One region of the Lysinibacillus sp. FSL P2-0066 genome, then DNA from elsewhere that is predicted to be linked to it. Evidence: a T-box and tRNA genes for the amino acid it is inferred to sense, from the RefSeq annotation. Region 1 holds a T-box; the other holds one or more tRNA genes.
The links. The T-box of region 1 lies ahead of tyrS (tyrosine--tRNA ligase). A T-box ahead of a tRNA ligase gene usually reads a tRNA of that ligase, here a tRNA-Tyr.
Positions count from the first base shown of each region.

Region 1 (3,416 bases):
AAGGAGTGTCTATTTTTAATGAACTTATTAATGGTTATTTTTGGTCTAGTAGCGATTTTAGCTGTAGTTGGTACATTCCAAGCAATTAAAGAAAAGAACCTATTAAGCGTTGTTTTCAACTTATTAAGTGCTGCTGTATTCGGATGGTTCGTCATCATGACGATTGTTCACAGCGGTTACCCACCAAAATTACACTAAAATTCAGACAAAAAAAGAGCAGTCTCCTCGGAGATTGCTCTTTTTTTGTTTGTTATTACTTATTGAGTTGAAGAAATCGTTTCTTGCCCAATTGTAGGACATCATTATTCATTAATACTTGTGATAAATCATCCATCGCTATCTTTTCTCCATTCAAGGAGACTCCATTTTGCTTGATTAACCGCAAAAACTCACTCTTACTATGAATAAAACCTATTTCCACTAGTTGTGGAATGATATCCATTATTCTTTCCTTATCAATTTCTAAGAGCAGTATGGGAATGTTTTTGGGTATTTCCTTTCTTTGAAATGCTGCTTCAAAATAAGCTCTTGCTTCCTCCATTGCTGTAGGTCCATGATATAAAGTCGTTATAATTTCTGCTAATAGAAATTTCAAATCGCGGGGATTCTCTCCCCTTTGTAGTCTCTCTTTAATAGCCTGCACTTTTAGTGGATGCTCATCTGTTGCTAATTCGAAATATTTGATAATTAAAGTATCTGGTATTTCCATCACTTTTTTAAACATAATCTCAGGTGCTTCATTGATACCAATATAATTACCTAAGCTCTTACTCATTTTTTCAATGCCATCTAATCCCTCTAGTAGGGGCATAAAAATAGCAATTTGTTTTTCTAATCCTCGATGCTTTTGTAAGGTGCGCCCCATTAGAATATTGAACGTCTGATCCGTTCCACCTAACTCTATATCTGCCTCAAGCTCTACCGAATCATACGCTTGCATAAGTGGGTAGAAAAACTCATGTATACCAATTGGTATGTGCTGTTGGTAACGTTTCTGAAAATCCTCGCGCTCTAAAAGTCGAGCAACAGATGTTGAGGCTGCTAGCTTGATGACTTCTTCAAAGGACAGTTTTGCTAACCATTCACTATTAAAACGAACCGTTGTCTTGTTTATATCTAGCACTTTAAAAATTTGCTCACAATATGTTTGGGCGTTTTTCTTTACTGTATCGTCGTTTAAGGCTGTTCGCCCCTTTGCTTTACCTGTAGGATCGCCAATTCGTCCTGTAAAATCACCGATCACAATCACTGCTTGATGGCCTAAATCTTGCATTTGCTTGATTTTTCGTAGAACAACAGCATGACCTAAATGAATATCGGGTGCGGACGGATCGAGCCCTAGCTTAATCGTTAAAGGTAGCTGTTCCTTATACGATCGCTCTAATTTTCCAAGTAAATCCTGCTCATCTACGATCTTGCTAGCGCCTTTCTTGATAATCGCTATTTGCTCCTTTGGTGTTAAAAACATACGAAACATCTCCTTGTAATATTAAATATTAATATTGCAAGCTCTATAAGAGTTCATGAGGTACTGACTGTTGACAAGGCTTTACTAACTTTTATCTAAATCCACTGCTTAAAAGGCATAAAAAAAACGCCTTTAGGAAATTCCTAAAGGACGTAGATAAACGTGTTACCACCTTTTTTCGAGAGCTATTCACATAGCCCTCCTCAACAAGTACAGCCGTAGCGATACTTCTGCAATGATTACGGATGCAACCCCGTCGTAGCCTACTTAAGTTTCGGTACGCAGCTCCAAGATGTATTCACTTTAATATCCCTTGCGCCTCTCAACAACCGGCTACTCTCTGTCAGTTCCATTAAAGTTACTCGTTCTTTTCGATGCCTTTCACTCTTATACTCCGAAATGCGAAAAACAAATCTTCGTTATGCAGATATTTACACTTATTATAATCATCTCTTTTTCTTTGTCAATAGAGAAAGGTCAATAAAGTGTTTTCACTTGCCTAGCGTAGTAACATTGTGAAGGGTGTTTTCTTAAACATAAGATTCACAAATAAATTTTATAAATGGTTGCGTGTGACTAATTCCTTTTTATCCGCAATATAAAAAGAGAGATCTCTACACGAGATCTCTCTTTGATTATTTTACTGAATCCTGCTTTAAATTACCTGTTTTTTCGTCATAGAAGCGAAGTAAGTCTCCATTGATGATGGCATCGGAGTTTTCTAGCTCCATAGTGGCACGATCAGCATAAGGCTGACATGGCTCAACATCTATTTCTTCGCCAGTTGCTTTGTCATAGCAAGCTTCACCAGCATAGACGTATTTATCTGTAATAAAGCGTCCATCACGGAAGACTACAAAGTCCTCATGCTCTGGAGAGAATAAATCTGCACCCATTTGCATATCTTTGGACGTTTCAACGCCAAGAAGATGTAAGATCGTTGGACGTAAATCCATTTGTCCTGAAATCTCAGTCATTTCTTTTCCATCGCCAGCTCCTGGGATGTGGATGAATAAAGGTACTTCTTGAAGCATTGCATTATCCATTGGTGTAATTTGATCTTTTCCTAAATATTGTGCCATTGCTTTATTATGGTTCTCAGAAATACCATAGTGATCCCCATACATCACGATAATAGAGTTATCATAGACACCTTGATCTTTTAACTGTTGGAAGAAGTCTTTTAAAGCTTCATCCATGTAGCGTACAGTTTGGAAGTAACGATTTAATGTACCTGAATTTGAATCATATTCAGGAATCATAATATCTTCTGGGTCCAATGTAAATGGATAATGGTTCGTTAATGTAATAAGTCTAGAGTAGAATGGCTGTGGCATATCTTTCATTAAAGCAGCTGATTGCTCTAAGAATGGAACATCTTTCATTCCCCAGTTTACAGCTTGCCCCTCTTCCACAGTATATGAATCTATATCGTAGAATTTATTAATTTTTAACGATTGGTACATCATGTCACGATTCCAGAATGATTTATTATTAGGGTGCATGACATTTGTAAAGTAACCATTTTCTCCAAGGCGTTCAGCCATTGAATTATACGTATTTCCACCATGCGTGAAGAATACAGCACCTCGACCTAAGCCAAACAATGAGTTTTCAACAATAAACTCAGAGTCAGATGTTTTTCCTAAACCTGTTTGGTGATAGAAGTTACTGAAATAATACGTATCTTTATCTTTTGTTAAAGAGTTTAAGAATGGCGTAATCTCATGACCATTCATGTCATTATTGATGACAAAGTTTTGTAATGACTCCATTGACACAACAATTAGGTTACGACCTTTATATTTGCCAAACATCTCTGGATTCACAGCAGCCTGATTAGAGCGTATATAGTTGTTTACTTCTACTAGCTCACTACCATCGGCTAACGCACGTTGTGCAGATGATTTAGATTGAATATAAATGTCATACAAGTGGTAATTGTACG
Region 1 is NZ_CP150202.1:2,843,028-2,846,443, forward strand. It holds gene MKZ14_RS14210 (DUF2759 domain-containing protein) at 19-198, shown strand; gene tyrS (tyrosine--tRNA ligase) at 254-1,468, opposite strand; T-box leader at 1,612-1,852, opposite strand; gene MKZ14_RS14220 (LTA synthase family protein) at 2,104-3,416, opposite strand, start outside.

Region 2 (3,416 bases), 1.5 Mb from region 1:
TACAGTTTGTGCTGATAGAGACTCACAATATCGGCAAATGCGTTTTGATCGCCTTTAAGCACTTGTTTTATTCTCTTATTTACTAACGCATCCATTGTGTTGACTTCTCCACCTTTACAACTGTCTTATACTATACGAAGCACCGATAAGAAAAGTTTCGTTTTAATTCAATTATAGCAAAAGATTTTTATGCAATGTGGCAACAGGCAATTTTTTGTCAAATTTTCTTTAAACTAGTGTTTCGCCAAATAAAGATCCCATTAATGCAACAGCCACATTTGCTGTTGTATTCTTTTCATCTAATATAGGATTTACCTCTACAAACTCTGCTGAAGTTACCATGCCTGATTCTTGTAACATTTCCATTGCTAAATGGCTTTCTCGATAAGTAATTCCGCCTGGGACTGGTGTACCCACACCTGGCGTATAAAGTGGATCTAGTCCGTCTAAATCAAGCGATAAATGTAAGCCATCAACATTTCGTTCCTTTAAATAAGCAAGTGCATCTTCCATCACACGTGTCATGCCAAGTCGGTCAATTTCATGCATTGTATATACTTTAATTCCTTGTTGACGAATCAATTCACGCTCTCCTGGGTCTACTGAACGAGCTCCAATAATTATAACGTTTTCTGGCTTAATTTTTGGAGCATAGTTACGAATTTGCACTAAACGCTCATGTCCTAGCCCAATACTAACTGCTAACGGCATCCCATGTATATTGCCTGAAGGTGTTGTTTCAGGTGTATTTAAATCTGCATGAGCGTCATACCAGATAACACCAAGATTTTTGTAATGCTCGCCTAATCCTGCTAATGTTCCAATAGCAATACTATGATCTCCACCAAATACTAGTGGGAATTTTTTTTGTTCCACTACTTCATGTACACTATTGGCTAATGCAGTGCTAACTTCTACAACTTCCTCTAAATTTAGTAATTTTTCATCCACAGCTCCGTCTGCAAGCTTTTGACTAACACGAATATCCCCTTGATCCTGTACATCGTGTCCGATAGCCTCTAAACGTTCAACAACACCTGCATATCGAATAGCACTTGGTCCCATATCTACACCACGACGTGTTTGTCCGTAATCTGTTGGTACTCCAATAATAGAAATATTAAGTTTATTCATGTTTTTATACCCCCTAAAAGTTATAAGACTATTGTAAAGCCTACATACTACTTGGTTCAACTCGACAAAAAGTTGCATATTTATTCATTTATAAATAACATAAAAAAATCTCCTACTGTTTTCAGCAAGAGATTAGTTATCTGTAGTTAATATAACACTTTTGAATAATTTTATTCTAGAAAAGTGAGCCATGAAGGACTCGAACCTTCGACCCTCTGATTAAAAGTCAGATGCTCTACCAACTGAGCTAATGGCTCATAAAAGAAAAAATGGCTGGGGTACTAGGATTCGAACCTAGGCATGACGGAATCAAAATCCGTTGCCTTACCGCTTGGCTATACCCCAATCATTTATAAAACTGGTGGAGGGGGACGGATTCGAACCGCCGAACCCTAAGGAGCGGATTTACAGTCCGCCGCGTTTAGCCACTTCGCTACCCCTCCGAAATAACACAATAAGAATGGTGGAGGATGACGGGCTCGAACCGCCGACCCTCTGCTTGTAAGGCAGATGCTCTCCCAGCTGAGCTAATCCTCCATAGAAACAGGTGTTATATCACAGTTTATTTTCTTTATAAAGCCTATGTTTTAAATGGTGACCCCTACGGGATTCGAACCCGTGTTACCGCCGTGAAAGGGCGGTGTCTTAACCACTTGACCAAGGGGCCAATATTACGTCTCAAACAAGACAAGAATTATAATAACATTTTTAATTAATAATTGCAATGCTTTTTTAAAAATTTTTTTATGTATTATAGTACTTAAAAAAAGGGCAAAAAAATGGCTCCGAAGGCAGGACTCGAACCTGCGACAACCTGATTAACAGTCAGGTGCTACTACCAACTGAGCTACTTCGGAACGATACTATTCACTTTGGTTTTAGACAACCTCTTAAGTACATTTATTATTATAGCAAGCATTATAAATAATGCAACACATTTTATGAAAATTTTTATATTTTTTTGTCGAAGTCTGCTTCTATATTCGTCTCACAGCATAATAGTTCTCTATTAACTCTAATATTTCTATTTAACGTACTAATTATTCTTGCTGTATATTATTTCAATTGTTAAAATAAAAATAGTTTTACGAATTTTCTATCAAATTTTCTGGGGGAGGATGTTCAAGATGGTATCAAATGATTTAATTGCACCTGAATTTTATAACATCACAGAGGAATTAGAAAAATTTTCGCAAGATAGTGATCGCCAAGCAATACGTTGGTTAAATACCCAACAAGAGAGACGGACAGTTTCTTATGTGGAACTTAATCAAAAAATGAATCAATACGCAAATGCTTTTACGGAGAAGGGGCTTCAAAAGGGTGATCGTGTATTAGTTATTATTCCTCGACTTCCAGAAGCCTATTTCGTTTTTTTAGGCTGCTTAAAGGCTGGCATTGTACCTATTTCATGTTCAGAGATGCTACGTGCAAGCGATTTAGAATATCGTATGGAGCATTCTTCTGCTAGTGCAGTGATTGCCTATGAGGCTTTTACTAGTGAAATTGATCAAATTACTTCTTCTGTAGACGCATTGAAAAATAAACTAGTGATCGGTGCTGCGAAAGGAGATTGGACTTCTCTAGATGAATTGGCAAACAAGCAACCAGTTACATTTACAGCTGTAGCTACTACACGTGATGACATGGCATTCCTATCTTATACATCTGGTACCACTGGCAAACCTAAAGGTGTTGTTCATTCACATGGCTGGGGTTATGCGCATATTAGAACTGCAGCTTCAAAATGGCTTTGTGTACGTGAAGGAGACCTTGTGTGGGCAACAGCTGCTCCAGGTTGGCAAAAGTGGATATGGAGTCCTTTTTTATCAACAATCATGCTCGGTGCTACCGCATTTGTCTATCATGGTGGATTCGATGCAAAAACCTACCTTCAATTAATGCAGGATGAAAAAGTTAATGTTCTATGTTGTACACCGACTGAATACCGTATTATGGCGAAAATTGATAATTTACAAGATTATAATCTATCATCTTTACGTAGTGCTGTTTCTGCTGGTGAACCTTTAAATCGCCCAGTTATCGAAACGTTTATGAATCATTTTGGACTAAAAGTACGTGATGGCTATGGACAAACAGAAAACACATTATTAATTGGTACACTCGAAAACACAGAATTACGCCCTGGATCTATGGGTGTTCCAACTCCAGGTAATATTGTACGTATTATCGACAATGAAGGAAACGAAGCACCGATTGGCGAAGTTGGTGATATTGCTGTTCACAAATCTTCACCAGCTTTATTTAAAGAATATTATAAA
Region 2 is NZ_CP150202.1:4,376,691-4,380,106, forward strand. It holds gene sigW (RNA polymerase sigma factor SigW) at 1-95, opposite strand, end outside; gene rocF (arginase) at 229-1,134, opposite strand; tRNA gene MKZ14_RS21740 (tRNA-Lys) at 1,319-1,391, opposite strand; tRNA gene MKZ14_RS21745 (tRNA-Gln) at 1,405-1,479, opposite strand; tRNA gene MKZ14_RS21750 (tRNA-Tyr) at 1,494-1,577, opposite strand; tRNA gene MKZ14_RS21755 (tRNA-Val) at 1,596-1,671, opposite strand; tRNA gene MKZ14_RS21760 (tRNA-Glu) at 1,727-1,801, opposite strand; tRNA gene MKZ14_RS21765 (tRNA-Asn) at 1,915-1,991, opposite strand; gene MKZ14_RS21770 (acyl--CoA ligase) at 2,262-3,416, shown strand, end outside.
Region 2: it has a tRNA-Tyr gene. The T-box ahead of tyrS (tyrosine--tRNA ligase) is inferred to sense a tRNA for this amino acid. The anticodon was not compared.